One region of the Sphaerotilus microaerophilus genome, then DNA from elsewhere that is predicted to be linked to it. Evidence: predicted binding sites of a transcription regulator. Region 1 holds the regulator's gene; each other region holds the start of a gene.
The links. Region 1 encodes FNR, which switches genes on or off when oxygen is low (the NO sensors DNR and NnrR bind a similar motif). Its sites were predicted from a motif close to TTGATNNNNATCAA; they were not measured.
Positions count from the first base shown of each region.

Region 1 (4,307 bases):
ACGCAGGCCCAGGTCCCGCCAGGGCGCACCGCTGGGTGAGTTGAAGTAGCGCGATCCCGTGGCCTTGGCACAGGTGTTCGAGCACAGCCCGGGCTCCAACCCCAGCGACACCGCGGCGGTGATGGACTGGCACTCCACCGCGTAGGGCTGCGCCCACACCAGCGCCAGGCCCTGGACGTCGTCGCCGAAGTGCGCCTCGATGGCCGCGCGCAACTGCGCGCCATCCCCTGCAGACAGGCTCGCCTGGCGCGGCAGCTTCACGCGCAGCACATGCCCGGGCGGGATCTGGCGCCGCTGGACGTAGCGCTCACCCACCTCGACCGAATACGGATCGTCCTGGTTGATCACCACGCCCAAGGTCTTCGAGGTGATGCGCCCGATCGCCCGGGGCACCCTCGTCCACCGCAACACCAGGGGTGCTGCCGAGGCCGCTGCAGCGGAGGCCGCAGGTGCCCGCTCCGTGGCGGGCGGCTCGGTGGCCTCGCCCGCATGAGCGGCCTGCCAGGCCGGCAGCAGCCCACTCGCCAGCGCAGCCAGAGCCGCCAGAGCCACCCGCCCCACCGGCCGGCACAGATATCCACACAGCCAGCTCGACCATCTTCTTTTCGCCATGCGAAAATCCATCATCGACTCAACATCCCCGACATGACGAAAAAGGAAGGCAGCACCCCGACCATCCAGGTCCTGGAGCGCATGTTCACCCTGCTGGATGTGCTGGCGGCACACCAGGACCCGGTGTCCCTGAAGCAGATCAGCGAGCATACCGGCCTGCACCCCTCGACTGCGCACCGGATCCTGAATGACTTGGCGGTGGGCCGCTTCGTGGATCGCCCCGAGGCGGGCAGCTACCGGCTGGGCATGCGCCTGCTGGAGCTGGGCAACCTGGTGAAGGCGCGGCTGGATGTGCGTGACGCCGCGCTCGGGCCGATGCGCGAGCTGCACAAGCTCACCCACCAGCCGGTGAACCTGTCGGTACGGCAGGGCGACGAGATCGTCTACATCGAGCGCACCTACTCCGAGCGCTCAGGCATGCAGGTCGTGCGCGCCGTGGGTGGCCGCGCACCACTGCACCTGACGTCGGTGGGCAAGCTCTTCCTGGCGCACGACGACCCGCAGCGCGTGCGCGCCTACGCCACCCGCACCGGCCTGGCCGGGCACACCCGCAACAGCATCACCGACCCGGCCTTGCTGGATCGCGAACTGGCCCGGGTGCGCCAGACCGACATCGCACGCGACAACGAGGAATTGGAACTCGGCGTGCGCTGCATGGCCGCCGCCATCTACGACGACCAGTCGCGCCTCATCGCCGGCCTGTCCATCTCCGCTCCCGCGGATCGCCTCGAAGAAGGCTGGATGGACCGCCTGCGCGAAACCGCCCGGCAGATCTCCGCCTCACTCGGCTACCGGGCGGAGTAACCCACCCGCTCGGTCAACACCCGTCTTTTCTTTTGCAAGCAGCGACCGCGGATCCGGTTCCGCCGGTCCGGTGGTTGCGCCCCCTTGAGGGGGAGCGGCGTGAGCCGCTGCGGGGGTGGGTCAACTCAAGCGCTGGTGCCGTTCACCACGCGCTGCAGCGCAGACTGCTCGATGATGCGGATGTCGCGCTGCTTCACCTCCAGGATGCCTTCCTCCTGGAATTTCGAGAAGGTTCGGCTGACCGTCTCCAGCTTCAGGCCGAGGTAGCTGCCGATCTCCTCGCGGGTCATGCGCAGCACCAGCGCCGAGGCGGAGAAGCCGCGCGCCTGCAGGCGCTGCGTCAGGTTCAGCAGGAAGGCCGCCAGGCGCTCCTCCGCGCGCATGCTGCCCAGCAGCAGCATCACGCCGTGGTCGCGCACGATCTCGCGGCTCATGATCTTGTGGAACTGGTGCTGCAGCAGCGTGAACTCGCGCGAGAGCGACTCCAGCTGGCCGTAGGGGATCATGCAGACCTGCGAGTCCTCCAGCGCCACGGCGTCACAGGAATGCCGGTCGGTGCTGATGCCATCCAGGCCGATCAACTCACCCGCCATCTGGAAGCCAGTGACCTGCTCGCGGCCGTCGGAGGCCGACACCACGGTCTTGAAGAAGCCGGTGCGCACCGCATAGAGCGCGGCAAAGGGGTCGCCGGCATGGAAGATACTTTCGCCCCGCTTCACGCTGCGCCGCGTGCTGACCATGTCATCGAGCGACAACATCTCGTCGTCTGTCAGCCCCACAGGCAGACACAGTTCGCGGAGGTTGCAGGCGGAACAGGCAACCTTCAGGGCTTCGAGCCGTGACGGCGGTGCGGTTTCTTGCGTCATGTCAGAGATTATCGCACCGAGGCTCGTGCGTAACGCACGCAGCGGACCCCGCGAGGCGGGACCGAGACAGATCAAATCGGGGTCTACCCCGACCCGTCGGCACGATGGTAGATTGAGTTATGTCAATATGGACGCCAGCCATCGGGGCACAGTGCACGAATGGAAGAAATGACCACGGTTGATATGGTGGAGGGCCAGAGTGCGCTCTCACGCCAAGAGGGCATGCCCGTACTCAGCGAAGACCTGCTGCGCCGCATGGACGTGCCCGGGCCGCGCTACACCTCCTACCCCACGGCGGACCGCTTCGTCGAGGCCTTCGGGCCCGACCAGTACGTGCAGGCGCTGACGCAGCGCGCCACCGGCGGCGTGGCTGGCGCGGGCGGCCCGCTGTCGCTCTACCTCCACATCCCCTTTTGCGAGTCGGTCTGCTACTACTGCGCCTGCAACAAGATCGTCACCCGTGACCACGGCCGCGCCGAGGCCTACCTGGCGGCGCTGACGCACGAGCTTGATCTGGTCACCAACGTGATCGGCCGCGAGCAGCCGGTGTCGCAATTGCACTTCGGCGGCGGCACGCCGACCTTCCTCAGCGACGCGGAGCTCTCCGGCCTGATGGCCACCCTGCGCAGCCGGGTGCAGTTGCTGCCCAAGGGCGAGTACTCGATCGAGATCGACCCGCGCACCGTCACGCACGACCGGCTGGCCCACCTCGCCGAACTGGGGTTCAACCGGTTGTCCTTCGGCGTACAGGACTTCGATGCTGACGTTCAGAAGGCCGTGCACCGCATCCAGCCGGCCGAGCAGGTGCATGCGCTGATGGCCTCGGCACGCTCACTGGGCTTCGACTCGATCAACGTCGACCTCATCTACGGCCTGCCAAAACAGACCCCCGAGAGCTTCCAGCGCACGGTGAGCGAAGTGGCTCGGCTGCGCCCGGACCGCATCGCCTTGTACGGCTACGCCCACCTGCCAGCACGCTTCAAGCCGCAGCGGCGCATCCCGATCGAGATCCTGCCCACCGGCGGCGACCGCATCGGCATGCTGTCGCAGGCCATCGCCGGCTTCATCGCCCACGGCTACCAGTACATCGGGATGGACCACTTCGCACTGCCGGAGGATCCGCTCGCGCAGGCCAAGCGCCAGGGCCGCCTGCACCGCAACTTCCAGGGCTACAGCACGCAGCCGGACTGCGATCTGGTGGCGCTGGGCGTGTCGGCGATCAGCCGGGTCGGCCCGACCTACAGCCAGAACGCCAAGACCCTGGACGACTACTACGACGCGCTGCGCCGTGGCGGCCTGCCGGTGGTGCGCGGCCTCGCGCTCAGCCGCGATGACCTGGTGCGCCGCGCGGTGATCATGTCCATCATGTGCCACGGCCGCCTGAGCTACGAGTCGGTGGCGCTGGCGCACCTGATCGACGTGCGCAGCTACTTCGCCGCCGAGATCGAGTCGCTGCAGGAGCACGCCGACGCCGGCCTGCTGAAGCTCGACCAGGACGGCTTCGAGCTGACCTCGCTGGGCTGGTACTTCGTGCGCTACATCGCGATGGTGTTCGACAAGTACGTGCGCGTGGACCGCGCCCGCGAGCGCTTCTCCCGCGTGATCTGAGTTGACCCGATGAGTGCTGCCCTGGTGGTCACGGCCGCCCTGATGGGGGTGGCCGGGGTGCCGCACTGTGCCGGCATGTGCGGCGCCGGCTGTGCCGCTGCCGCCCGGCTGTGCCACCCCGCCAGGCCATCGCGCGCCGTGGCGGGGCTGCTGGTCGGCCGGCTGGTCGCCTACATGGTGGCCGGGATGCTCGCTGCCACGGTGGTGACCGGGCTGCAGACGCTGTCGGAGGGCACCGGTTGGCTGCGCCCCGTCTGGGTCGGCCTGCAGGCCTTCCTGCTGCTGCTGGGGCTGTGGTTGATGCTGCGCGGTCGCCTGCCGCCGAGCATCGAGGCCTGGGCCGAGCAGGTCGGGCGCGGGCGGCGGCCGCAGGACAGCGACCTGCCCCGCAAGGTGCACCTGCCCGGCGAGCTGAAG
Region 1 covers NZ_AP025730.1:2,473,842-2,478,148, reverse strand. Annotated here, with positions in the region: gene NGK70_RS10740 (TIGR03790 family protein) at 1-612, opposite strand, end outside; gene NGK70_RS10735 (IclR family transcriptional regulator) at 646-1,416, shown strand; gene fnr (fumarate/nitrate reduction transcriptional regulator Fnr) at 1,542-2,282, opposite strand; gene hemN (oxygen-independent coproporphyrinogen III oxidase) at 2,505-3,890, shown strand; gene NGK70_RS10720 (urease accessory protein UreH domain-containing protein) at 3,900-4,307, shown strand, end outside.

Region 2 (4,307 bases), 2.4 Mb from region 1:
ATGATCCGCGCCCGATGTCGTTGAATCGTCGTTCCTGGCTCGCGGGCCTATCCAGCATGGCGGTTGCATTGGCCGCCCGGCGCGTGTTTGCGGCTGTACCTGATGCGGCAGCGGCCGCGGGTGCGACGCGGCCACGCTTCACCTCTAACCCCTTCACCCTGGGCGTGGCCAGCGGGCAGCCGCGTCCGCACAGTGTCGTGCTCTGGACGCGCCTGGCGCCACAGCCGCTCCAGCCAGGAGGGGGCCTGGATCCCGTGCCGGTGGAGGTGCGCTGGCAACTGGCCGAGGATCGGCTCTTCAGCCGTGGCCTGCGCGAGGGAACCGTGCTGGCGCAGGCGGCGTTGGCCCACAGCGAGCGTGTGCCGGTCGGCAGCCTGGACAGCGCCCGGGCGTACCACTACCGCTTCATGGTGGGGGATGCCGTGAGTGCGACCGGCCGCACGCGCACCGCGCCGGCCGAGGATGCCCAGCCCGCCCGGCTGCGCCTGGCCCTGGCGTCCTGCCAGCACTACGAACAGGGCCACTATGCGGCCCACCGCGAACTGGCCGGGCTGGACCTGGACGTGGTGCTGTTCGTCGGTGACTACATCTACGATTCGAGCAACCCGCGTTACCTGATCCGGCCCCATGAGGTGGCAGAGAAGCCCCGCACGCTGGACGCCTTCCGTGCCCGCCACGCCACCTACAAGCTCGACCTGGATCTGCAGGCCTGCCATGCGGCTCACCCGTGGATCGTCACCTGGGACGACCACGAGGTGCGCAACGACTACGCGGCGGCGCTGGGGACCGGCGACCTGCCTGCCCATGAGTTCGTCGCGATGCGTGCTGCGGCCTACCAAGCGTACTTTGAACACCTGCCGTTGTTGCCGGCGCAGCAGCCCGCTGGGGCAGCGATGCGCCTGCACGACCGCTTCACCTGGGGCCAACTGGCCGAGCTGTGGACGGTTGACGCGCGCCAGTACCGCAGCGGCCAGGCCTGCAACGAGCCAGGGACCGCCGGGGGACACCTGCAGTGGCACTGTGCCGAGCTGCGCCAGCCGCAGCGCAGCATGCTGGGGCTGGCCCAGGAGCGTTGGCTGGGGCAGGGGTTGGCCACCAGCACAAGGGCGTGGAAGCTGGTCGGCCAGGCCACGCAGATGAGCCCCTGCGGCATCGACACGCCGGCAGGCCGCGTGGTGTATTCGGACGGTTGGGACGGCTACGCGCCGGCTCGGCAGCGGCTGCTGCAGGGCATCGCCGATGCGGGGCTGCGCGATGTCGTGATGCTGGGCGGCGATGTGCACCGGCACGTTGCCGCGAACCTGCGTGTGCAGCCCAATGAGGCTCGCTCGCCGGTGGTGGCCAGCGAACTGGTCACCAGCTCGATCAGCTCACGCGGGGTGTCGGAGGCCGCGATGGCGCTGATCCGCCGCAGCAACCCCGACATCCTCCACGCTCGCAGTGACGAGCGTGGTTACATGTTGTGCGAACTCGACAAACACTCGCTACACTGTATCGCCAGAGCAACGGCATTTCCGGTGACTGCGCGGGCCAGCCTGCATACCCAGGCGGTGTTCGCGATCGAATCCGGGCGCGCCGGCCCGCAGCCAGGCTGACCTGTCCCGGCTGCCTGCCGACGAGCTGCCGCTGAATCCGGGCACCGGTGAACCGGTCCGCTGGACTCACCAGCCGGGCCTGCCCACCGGGGATGAGGTGGGCCACCCGAGCGCGGGTTGGGAGCAAACGCGATGACGACGCAGCAGCAGCACTGGACCCATTGGCTGGGCCGCCTCAAGCCGGGCGCGCGAGTGCGCCAGAACGCTCGGCGCGTACCGGACTTTGCCGACTACGGCACCGCTTTCGGCCTTGACCTGAGCCTCTCGGCGTCGGCCGCCGCCAGTGCGCTTGCGCGTGGGGCAGCGGCGTCAACCGCCGAAGGGCCCGGCACCGACGCCCACCGAGGCGAGCCGGCCGACGCTGCCAAGCTGCCGCGCTGACGCGCCCCGCGTCAGCGGACGATCAGGGCGGGTGTCTTGCACGAGGCCAGCACCCGCGTGGCCACCGAACCCATCACCAGCGTGCCCAGTTCGGAGTGGCCGTGTGAGCCCATCATGATCAGGTCGAATCCGCCCTCGGTGGCCGTGCGGGCGATCACATCGGCCACCGGGCCGGTCTTGCTCAGGAACGTGGCCTCGATGCCCTGCCGGTCCAGGAAGGTCCGGATCGGCTTGAAGGTCTTGTCCCCCTCGTCGGCGTAGTACCCGTTCAACAGCTCACGGTCCAGCACTGCAGCGGCGCGCGGCGGCAGGGCCTGCACGACGGTGAGCACGGTGAAATCGTGCCCGGACAGCCATTCGTCATGGGCAGCCCAGTACGCCACCATGCGCTTGGTGTACTCGCTGCCATCCACACACACCAGGATCTTCATGCAGGGCCCCGCGGGTTCGGTCTGTGACCTTGAAGGAACAAGGCCGCCAGTCTCGCAGCAGCGTCGGGCATTCACTTGAGTCACGTCAAGGTGTCACCCTGTGCGTGGCGCCTCACCGGCCGTTGATGTCGCCCCGCTGAGGACGGGTGGGCTTCAGCCCTCCTGATTGCCATGGCAATGCTTGAACTTCTTGCCGCTGCCGCAGGGGCAGGGTTCGTTGCGGCCGACCTTGGGCCCGTCGCGGCGCACCGTGGCCACCTTGACCATGTCGGCGCGGGCCAGGTCGGCCAGCTCGATGACGTTGCCGACCAGGTCCTCGATCGCGGCGTCGAGCGACTTCAGCGGATGTTCCTGGTCCAGCGCCTTGGTGAAGGCCTGCTCGTCCTCGCTCTGCTCGGGCAGGTGGCGGCGCACGCAGGCGAGCAGGTCGGGCACCTCGGGGGCACTCAGATCTTCCAGTGCGTTGAAGTGGTTCAACGCGTGCTCGAAGCCGATCGCCCAGGGCGCCAGGGCCGCCTGGATGGCGTCCTTGCCGGAGAGCGGCTGGCCGGCTTCGTCGTCGGGTTCCATCACCAGCGGGTCGAACCAGCCCTGCTCGATAAAGGTGTGCTGCAGCGCGTCGAAGCGCTTTTGCACCAGCGTGCACAGGCGCTCGTGCTTGGCTTCATGCCAGCCGGCAGTGTCGGGCGTCAGCACCTGGCCGAGGTCACGGCCATCGTCATCTTGTGAGCCCAGGTTCCAGTCGCAGGCGGGCGGCAACCAGGTGTCGCGCTCGATGCGCAGGGGCTGGCAGAGCACGCCGCAGAGGTAGCCGTCGAGCATGACGACGTCGAGCGACTCCAGCGGCTCGGGCACCGCGGCCAGCAGGTCGTCGAGCTCGCGGATCTCCGCGTCGTTCAGGTCGGTGGGAATGGAGGACATCGTGGCGGCTCGTCTGTGTGGCGATTCGGGTAGCGGTAACCCTTGCAGGACCCGTGATTGTGCCGGCGCTAGGATGGCGGCATGGGAAACCGACTCACTCAAATCAGCACCCGCACCGGCGACGATGGCAGCACCGGCCTCGGTGACGGCAGCCGCGTGCCCAAGAACCACCTGCGCATCCAGGCCATCGGCGACGTCGATGAGCTCAATTCCAACCTCGGCGTGCTGCTGGCCGAGCCCCTGCCGGCCGACGTGCGCGAGTTGCTGGTCACCATCCAGCACGAGCTGTTCAACCTGGGCGGCGAGCTGTCGGTGCCCGGCTTCGAGCTGCTCAAGGCGGACGCTGTCGGCGCGCTCGATGAAGCGTTGGAGCGCTACAACAGTACGCTGCCCCGGCTGCAGGAATTCATCCTGCCGGCGGGTACGCGCAGCGCGGCGATTGCGCACGTCTGCCGCACCGTGGCGCGGCGGGCCGAGCGGGCGGTCGTCACCCTGGGCGCTGCCGAAGCGGTCAACGATGCCCCCCGGCTGTACCTGAACCGGCTGTCGGACCTGCTCTTCGTGCTGGCTCGCGTGCTCAACCGCGCCAACCTGGACGGGCTGGGCGGCGACGACGTCTACTGGCGCAGCGAGCGTCTGGCCCGCGGCGCCGAGTGAGCACCGGCCCGCCGCGGCGTCAGTAGTTGACGCTGCGGTTGGTCAGGTCGATGCGCACCAGGCTGCGCTGCGTGGCGGCGATCACCGCCTCCGCGAACTGCCGGCCCCAATCGGCGTCGGCAAAGCGATCGTCGCCGGCCGCGTCCACGATCGCCAGCAGCTTGTCGGCGATCAGCACCTTGCCGGAGGCGCGCAGCGGCTCGCACTCGAGTTCGAGGAACTGCGCGTCCAGCCAGGCGCGGGCCGCCCAGTTGTCGAGGGCGGTTTCCACCGACCATTGCCGACCCTGTTCGGGTCCGAAACTGACCAACACCTCGCCTCG
Region 2 covers NZ_AP025730.1:4,844,937-4,849,243, reverse strand. Annotated here, with positions in the region: gene NGK70_RS20745 (alkaline phosphatase D family protein) at 57-1,595, shown strand; gene NGK70_RS20740 (hypothetical protein) at 1,728-1,976, shown strand; gene NGK70_RS20735 (universal stress protein) at 1,988-2,407, opposite strand; gene NGK70_RS20730 (UPF0149 family protein) at 2,561-3,328, opposite strand; gene NGK70_RS20725 (cob(I)yrinic acid a,c-diamide adenosyltransferase) at 3,410-3,985, shown strand; gene NGK70_RS20720 (hypothetical protein) at 4,005-4,256, opposite strand.
Region 2: NGK70_RS20735 (universal stress protein) is a predicted target of FNR. The motif match lies at 2,483-2,496, and genes of this name have one in related genera.

Region 3 (4,307 bases), 2.0 Mb from region 1:
GCGGGTGCGCAGCCGCTGCGGCGTGCCCACCGGGCCGACCATCGGCGAGATGCCCGCCAGCGGGGTGGCCGGGTTGCTGAGCCAGAAGCTGTCGTTGGAGTTCTGCACCCAGTCGCGGCGCTGGACGATCGGCATGCGCTCGATGGGCGTCAGACCCGGCACGGGCGAGGTGGGGTCGCGGCGCCAGCTGCAGTCGCTGCGCGAGCCGTCCAGCACCGGCAGGCCGGCGGCGCGGAAGAGGGCGGCCGCCGGCTTCGAGGGCGCGCAGCGCTCCAGCTGGGCGGCATCGACGTCGGGCACCACGCTGACGTCGGCGACCATGGCGTCGCCGTGGCGGTCGGCCGCGACGGTGTTCACCCAGGGGATGCCGAGCTTGGCCAGCCCGGCGCGGAGGTCCGCCAGGTTCTTCGCGCGGTTGAAGGCCAGCCAGCTGTCGCCGTAGCGCATGTTCAGCGTGTTGGCGTCCTGGATGGCATAGGCCTGCGTCGCGGTCCAGTTCAGCCCGGCGCGCGGCATCACCAGCACCGGGCCCCAGCGGGTCACCCAGACGGTGTGCTCGCGCGTGCTCAGGCTGCCGTCGGCGGCCCGCACCTCGTAGCGCACCGTGCGCGGCGTCATCGCCTCGCTCTGGCCGTCGACCAGGTAGGCGCGCGGGTTGCCGGGCGCCAGCTTCAGTTCATGCAGGGTGAAGCGCTTGCCGGTCGAGACGGTGTGGGTCCAGGCCACGTCGCGGTTGAAGCCGATCTGCACCAGGCCGCCGTGGCCGATGGCCGCGCCCATCACGTCCAGCTCGCCGGGGATGGTCAGGTGCATCTGCCAGAAGCGGTTGATGCCATACCAGGGGAAGTGCGGGTTGCCCAGCAGCACCCCGGCGCCGTTGCGGGTCACCTCGGCGCCAAAGGCCCAGCCATTGGAGCCGATCGGCGGGTCGAGCACCACCTCCTCGCGCAGCGCGGCGGTGGCGTCCGCCAGGCTCACCGGAGCCGGCAGGGCGGCGCCCGCCTGGGGCGGCTGGGCAGCGACCACCGCGTCGGCCAGCGCCGCGACGCCGGCCTGCACCATCGACAGCTCGTTGAGCCGCAGGTAGTCGGCCAGCGTCATCGGCCGCAGCCAGGGCTGGGCGGCGCAGGGGGCCGGGAGCTGGCTGGCCTGATCGCGCAGGAAGCGGTTCCAGCCGGCCACATAGCCGCGCGCCAGCGCCTGCGTGTCGGCACTGGCGGCCACGAAGGCCCGGGCCAGCGCGGCGTCGTCCATGTGGGCGCGCACAAAGGTGTCGATCAGCGCGTTGGGCAGCGGGCGCAGGCCGAACAGCCCGCGGGCCTCGGCGCCGAACCAGCGCGAGCGCTCGCCGCGGACGGTGATGAGCTGGTTGGCGGTCTGGCAGGCGTTGTCCTCGGCATGGGCATAGGCCACGCCGTAGGCCAGCGACTCGAGGTTGGCCGCCTCAATGTGCGCCACGCCGTGGGCGCTGCGCTGGATCTGAACGCTGCGGGCGTCGAGTCCGCCGGCGCCGCCCGGTGTGGTGCAGGCGGCCAGCAGGGCGGCACTGAGCAGTGCGGCGATCGCTGCGGCCGATGTCGGGTGCCGCTGCACCATGAGGCGGGGAAGGGTCACGGGCGTCTCCGGTCTGGTTGTGTCCCGACTTGTAAGGTCCGCCACAGGCCCCGGCAATCCGGGTGTACCGGGGGCGCCTGTCACCCAGGCGTCATCGGGTGGTCCAGCGGGCGATCTGTCGGGAGCCAGTCGGGGTCGGGCGCGGGCTTGACGCGCCTCAAGACCGGCTGGCGCGCCGAGTCGAACAATGCCGGGTTCCAGGCCACCGCGCCTGGCGGCAACCACAACGAGGAGCAAGGCCGATGCTGCAGATCCGGATCCATGGGCGGGGCGGGCAGGGGGTGGTCACCGCCGCCGAGTTGCTGTCGGTCGCTGCCTTCGAGCAGGGCCGTCACGCCCAAGCCTTCCCGAGCTTCGGCTCCGAGCGCACCGGCGCGCCGGTGGTGGCCTTCTGCCGCATCGACGACCGCGAGATCCGCCTGCGCGAGCCCATCCTGGCGCCCGACGTGCTGATCGTGCAGGACCCGACGCTGCTGCACCAGGTGGACGTCTTCCAGGGCCTGAAGCCCGATGGCTACGTGCTGATCAACAGCCGCCGCAGCTTCGATGCGCTCGGCCTGGGCGAGGTGGCCAAGCAGTTCCGCCACGAGCGGCTGACCACCGTGCCTGCCACCGAGATCGCGCTCAAGCACCTGGGCCGCCCGCTGCCCAACGCGGTGCTGCTGGGCGGCTTTGCCGCGCTGTCCGGCCTGGTGTCGCTGGACGCGGTGGCCCATGCCATCAGCGACCGGTTCAGCGGCAAGGTGGCCGAGGGCAACATCGCCGCGGCCAGCGAGGCCTTCGAGTTCGTGCGCCAGGAATTGGAGGAATTGGCGGAAATGCAGGAGGCGGCCCATGCTCAAGCAGATTGAGGGTTCACAGGCGGTGGCGCAGACGGTGGCGCTGAGCCGCCCGGAGGTGATCTGCGCCTACCCGATCTCGCCGCAGACGCACATCGTCGAGGGCCTGGGCGAGCTGGTGAAGAGCGGCGCCCTGGCGCCCTGCGAGTTCATCAACGTGGAGAGCGAGTTCGCCGCGATGAGCGTGGCCATCGGCAGCTCGGCGGCCGGCGCGCGCACCTACACCGCCACCGCCAGCCAGGGCCTGCTGTTCATGGCCGAGGCGGTCTACAACGCCAGCGGCCTGGGCCTGCCGATCGTGATGACGGTGGCCAACCGCGCGATCGGTGCGCCCATCAACATCTGGAACGACCACAGCGACAGCATGAGCCAGCGCGACTGCGGCTGGATCCAGCTCTTCGCGGCGCACAACCAGGAAGCGGCGGACCTGCACATCCAGGCCTTCAAGCTGGCCGAGGAGTTGTCCATGCCGGTGATGGTCTGCATGGACGGCTTCATCCTCACCCACGCGGTGGAGCGGGTGGACATCCCGGCGCAGAACGAGGTGGACGCCTTCCTGCCGCCCTACGAGCCGCGCCAGGTGCTGGACGTGAACGAGCCGGTGTCGATCGGCGCGATGGTTGGTCCGGAGGCCTTCATGGAGGTGCGCTACCTCGCGCACGCCAAGCAGCTGATGGCCCTCGACCGGATCCCGCAGATCGCCGCCGAGTTTGCCGAGCGCTTCGGGCGCACCACCGGCGGGCTGGTGCGCGGTTACCGCTGCCAGGATGCCGACACCATCGTGGTCGCGCTGGGCTCGGTGATCGGCACGCTCAAGGACACCGTGGACGAGCTGCGCGGCCCCGCCGATGACGGCCCGCGCATCGGCGTGCTGGGCATCCACAGCTTCCGGCCCTTCCCGCTGGCGGCGGTGCGTGCGGCGCTGGAGCAGGCCAAGCGCGTCGTGGTGCTGGAGAAGAGCTTCTCGGTCGGCCTGGGTGGCGTCGTCTCCACCGACGTGCGCCTGGCGCTGTCGGGTCTGGGGCTGCAGGGCTACACCGTGATTGCCGGGCTGGGTGGGCGGGCCATCACCAAGGCCTCGCTGGCGCGCATGCTGCGCGAGGCGGTGGCCGACCGCCTGCCCCCGCTGACCTTCCTGGACCTGGACGAGCGCATCGTCAAGCGCCAGCTCGAGCGCGAGGCTGCCACCCGCCGCAGCGGCCCGATCGCCGAGAACCTGCTGCGCGACCTGGGCACCGTGGCCTCGAAGGTGAGCTGACCATGCATCAACCCGTCAAGTTCTATCAGACCGGCACCTTCACCGTCGGCAACCGCCTGCTCGCGCCCGAGCAGCGCAGCGTGCAGGCCAGCACCGAGCGCAGCAACTCGCTCAACTCCGGCCACCGCGCCTGCCAGGGCTGCGGCGAGGCGCTGGGCGCGCGCTACGCGGTCGATGCCGCCATGCGGGCCACCGGCAACCAGCTCATCGCCGCCAACGCCACCGGCTGCCTGGAGGTGTTCTCCACGCCGTACCCGGAGACCAGCTGGCAGCTGCCCTGGATCCACTCGCTGTTCGGCAACGCCGCCGCGGTGGGCACCGGCATCGCCGCGGCGCTGAAGGTCAAGGCCATCAAGGCGGGCGCCGAGCACAGCCCTGTGCGCGTGATCGCCCAGGGCGGCGACGGCGGCACCACCGACATCGGCTTCGGCTGCCTGAGCGGGATGTTCGAGCGCAACGATGACGTGCTCTACCTCTGCTACGACAACGAGGCCTACATGAACACGGGGGTGCAGCGCAGCAGCGCCACGCCGCCGGCCGCCCGCACCGCCACCACGATGGCCGTGGGCGCGCACCCGGGCGCCGAATTCGGCCAG
Region 3 covers NZ_AP025730.1:511,302-515,608, forward strand. Annotated here, with positions in the region: gene NGK70_RS02335 (penicillin acylase family protein) at 1-1,614, opposite strand, end outside; gene NGK70_RS02340 (2-oxoacid:acceptor oxidoreductase family protein) at 1,857-2,465, shown strand; gene porA (pyruvate ferredoxin oxidoreductase) at 2,449-3,711, shown strand; gene NGK70_RS02350 (thiamine pyrophosphate-dependent enzyme) at 3,714-4,307, shown strand, end outside.
Region 3: NGK70_RS02340 (2-oxoacid:acceptor oxidoreductase family protein) is a predicted target of FNR. The motif match lies at 1,762-1,775, and genes of this name have one in related genera.

Region 4 (4,307 bases), 2.3 Mb from region 1:
GCTGCGCCCGGCAAAACCCCTGAATTCTAGGAGGGTGGGCGCCCTGGCGGCCCAAGGGCCCGGCGACGGCTCAGCCGTGGGCCCGCTCGCCGTGGTAAACCGGCCCCGACAGATCGCCGGGGGCGCTGATCTGCAGCGTGTCGGGCCCGGTGTCGGGCGACATGTCGACCACCTGCCCCGGCCAGCGGCCGATGCGGTAGACCTCGCGCTGCGGCGTGGGCACGCGGCGCAGGTTGGCCAGCTCGCGCTGCAGCAGCGTGCGCTCGCGCGGATCCGGCAGCAGCCGGCGGGCCCGCCGGGCGGCGCGCTGCTGCTCACGCAGCGTCTCACGGCGCTCGCGCTGCGCCGCGCGCTGGCGCTTGCGCAGGAACTGCGCTGCCTGCTCGACCTCGGCACGCCCGGCGATCAGCCCGGTGCGCGGCAGCTTCACCGCGCGGCCGTTGTGCAGCTCCAGCGCCAGGTAGCAGCTGCCCAGCGGGCGGCCCCAGCGCTGCGCGATCCAGCCGTGGCGGCGCGAGAGTTCCCGCTCCACCAGGTGCACCCGCGCCACCTGCACCATCGGCAGGCGCCGGATGCTGCGCCGCCAGCCACGCCGCCAAGCCACCTGCCAGGGGCTCACGGCCACGCACTCCCAGGTATCGAGCTCCCACTTCAGCGTCAGCAGCAGCAGCCCGACCGCCGGTACGAAGCACAGCGGGTGCAGCAGCAGGCCCAGGCCGGCCAAGCCACCCGCTGCGAACAGGCCACGCCAGATGCGGCGCACCTCGCGGCTGGCCGCTGTGAACAGCGAGCGCTGGTAGGACGCCGTCTCGTCGACGCTGGAGACCAAGGGGTCGCGCCGCAGCAGCCAGGCCCGCAGTGACAGCGACAGCAGCTGCTCGATGGCGATGGTCGCCAACAGCGCGGCGGTGAACAGGCCACCCCAGCGGCCCGCCTCGATCAGCCAGGGAGTCATGGGACCGCCTCCTCGGTGGATGCTGCCGACGGCGGCATTGCGGTGGCCGCCCCGCCCTGCAGGGCCTCCCACTGCGCCGGTGTGCCGACGTTCTCCCAGGCACCGCGGTACCACTGCAGGCCGATGCGCTGGTCCGCCATGCCCGCATGCAACAGCGGACCCAGCGGGGCCCGTGTACCGGACGGGATGCCAGCGCACAGCCGCGTGCGCATCAGCGCCAGGTTGGCGTAGGTGGCGCGCGGGGCATCATCAGCCTGGTCGGCACCGATGCCCAGCGCCGCATCCGGCCCCAGCGCCGGCAGCGCGGCGCCGAAGGCGAAGTCACCGCGCGGGTGGAAGGGCGGGTTGGGCACCATCCAGAGCTGCGCGTCGAGCCCGCTGGCGAGGAAGCGTGCGACCTGGGCAGCGTCGAAGCGGAAGTCGGGCGCCCAGATGTCGGCCGACACGACCCAGAAGGCCTCGCGCCCGCCCTCGCCCAGCCAGGGCAGCACGGTGGCGATGCCACCGGCGGTCTCCAGCGCGCCGCCCCAGTCGCGGCCCTCGGCCGAGTAGCGAATCGACAGGCCGAAACGGCTGCCATCGCCCAGCGTGGCCGGGAACTGCTCTTCCAGCCAGGCCGTGTTGATGATGACCTCGCGCACCCCGTCGCGTGCCAACGCCAGCAGGTGCCACTCGATCAGCGGGCGCCCCTGCACCGGCAGCAACGGCTTGGGGGTGTGATCGGTGAGCGGGCGCATGCGCTCGCCGCGCCCGGCCGCCAGCACGATGGCGCGCAGAGGCCGGGCGGCAGCCGCGGCGGGAGCGGCTGTCAGGGTCTTTTCAGAGCGAGCATTGGGGGCATTCACAGCCCCGCAGTTTAGGCCGCTGAAGCCGAAAAACCGCTCAGAGCGGAGCACCCAAACCGATGGGCGCTGGGGCGTTGTTGACGATGAAGCTGAAAAGCTTTTCGTATTCCGCCTCCGGCTTGTGGCCGGTCAAAGGGTCCCGGTTCTCGGCGAAGGCGGCATCGAGCAGCACCCAGTCGTCCTCGCTGAGCACCTTCAGCGCCAGTGGCATCACCACGTCCTCTTCCAGGCGCATGTGGGCGCGGTAGAAGTCCAGGTAGCGGTCGATGGCCGTGGCGAAGGCATCGGCACGCGACTCGCCCATCATCTCGTAGGCGGTCAGCGCATGTTCCAGGTCGCGGATGGCCCGCTCGCCGTTGCCGTGGTCGCGGTCGAGCTTGTCCAGCACATCGGCGGCCTCGGGGCTGGCCCGGCGCACGGCGGGGAACAGCAACTCGCTCTCCTTGCGGTGGTGCAGGCGCTCGGGGTACTCGTCGATGTAGAACAGCATCGCACGCAGCACGTCGAACGGGGGTTGCACGCCCTTGCGGCGGTGCTCGGTGATCAGCATCGCGATCGAGCTGAGCATCGCGGCCAGGGCCTGGTGTTCGTCGCGGATGACTTGGAAGGAGGGATGGCTCATGGCGGAATCCGGGCAGGTCTCAGGGCCCGAGCGCGGACGCCTGGGCAAGTCTGGGTGGTTGCAGTTGATGAAGCCGCTGGTCACGCAACCGGGGTCGAACGAGGCGGCACCCGCTTAGGCTCGCAGTTTCGCGCGTTCTGACTTTGATGCTCGTCAAGTATGACGTGCGGCGGTGCGCGCGCTGCAGCGCAAAGGTGGGCCGGCGTGGTCGATACTGCGCGCCGTTCGGCGTCGCGGGCCCGGCGGTGACTCACCGGTAAAATTATGCGTTTGCCGTCCCCCACTGCCCCTGATCGCGCCATGGCCACCAAGAAATCCCCCTCCTCCCAACAGCTGGCCAACGCCATCCGCGCCCTGGCGATGGACGCGGTCCAGCAGGCCAACTCCGGTCACCCGGGCGCGCCGATGGGCATGGCCGACATGGCCGTCGCGCTGTGGAATCGCCACCTGAAGCACAACCCGGCCAACCCGCAGTGGGCCGACCGCGACCGCTTCGTGCTCAGCAACGGCCACGGCTCGATGCTGATCTACGCGCTGCTGCACCTCACCGGCTACGACCTGCCGATCGACGAGCTGCGCAACTTCCGCCAGATGCACAGCCGTACGCCGGGCCACCCGGAGGTCGGCATCACCCCGGGCGTGGAGACCACCACCGGCCCGCTGGGCCAGGGCATCACCAACGCAGTGGGCCTGGCACTGGCCGAGAAGCTGCTGGCCAGCGAGTTCAACCGTGATGGCCACGCCATCGTTGACCACCGCACCTACACCTTCCTCGGCGACGGCTGCCTGATGGAGGGCATCAGCCACGAGGCCTGCGCGCTGGCCGGCGCCTGGAAGCTCAACAAGCTGATTGCCCTGTACGACGACAACGGCATCTCCATCGACGGCCAGGTCGCGCCCTGGTTCATCGACGACACCGCCAAGCGATTCGAGGCCTACGGCTGGAACGTCATCGGCCCGGTCGACGGCCACGATGCCAATGCGGTCGATGCCGCCATCGCCACGGCGCGCACGAGTGCCGACCGGCCCAGCCTGATCATCTGCAAGACCTCGATCGGCAAGGGCTCGCCCAACCGCGCCAACACCGCCAAGGCGCACGGCGAGCCGCTGGGTGCCGAAGAAATCAAGCTCACCCGCGAGGCCCTGGGCTGGACCGCCGAGCCCTTCGTGATCCCGGCCGACATCGCCGCCGCCTGGAACGCCCAGGCCGCCGGCGCCAAGGCCGAGGCCGCCTGGGACAAGCGTTTTGCCGCCTATACCGCCGCCTTCCCGGAACTGGCAGCCGAGTTCACCCGCCGCATGGCGGGCGCGCTGCCGGCCGACTTCGCCGAGATTGCCGTCGAGGCCGTGGCCGGTGCGCACGAGAAGGCCGAGACCGTGGCCAGCCGCAAGGCCAGCCAGATCGCGCTGGAGCTGTTCACCGCCCGCCTGCCCGAGCTGCTAGGCGGCTCGGCCGACCTGACCGGCTCGAACCTGACCAACACCCAATCCACGCCCAACCTGCGCTTCGACGCGGCCGGTGCGGTGGTCAAGAACGAGGCCGGCATCGGTGGCCGCCACATCAACTACGGCGTGCGCGAGTTCGGCATGGCCGCGATCATGAACGGCGTGGCGCTGCACGGCGGCTACATCCCCTACGGCGGCACCTTCCTGACCTTCAGCGACTACAGCCGCAACGCCATCCGCATGGCCGCGCTGATGAAGCTGCGCGTGGTGCACGTGTTCACCCACGACTCCATCGGCCTGGGTGAAGACGGCCCGACCCACCAGTCCGTCGAGCACGCCGCCAGCCTGCGCCTGATCCCGGGCCTGGACGTCTGGCGCCCGGCCGACACCTGCGAAACCGCGGTGGCCTGGACGATGGCGCTGGCCAACAAGAACCGCC
Region 4 covers NZ_AP025730.1:217,061-221,367, forward strand. Annotated here, with positions in the region: gene NGK70_RS00980 (hypothetical protein) at 71-955, opposite strand; gene NGK70_RS00985 (nucleotidyltransferase family protein) at 952-1,767, opposite strand; gene NGK70_RS00990 (hemerythrin domain-containing protein) at 1,838-2,422, opposite strand; gene tkt (transketolase) at 2,723-4,307, shown strand, end outside.
Region 4: NGK70_RS00990 (hemerythrin domain-containing protein) is a predicted target of FNR. The motif match lies at 2,566-2,579, and genes of this name have one in related genera.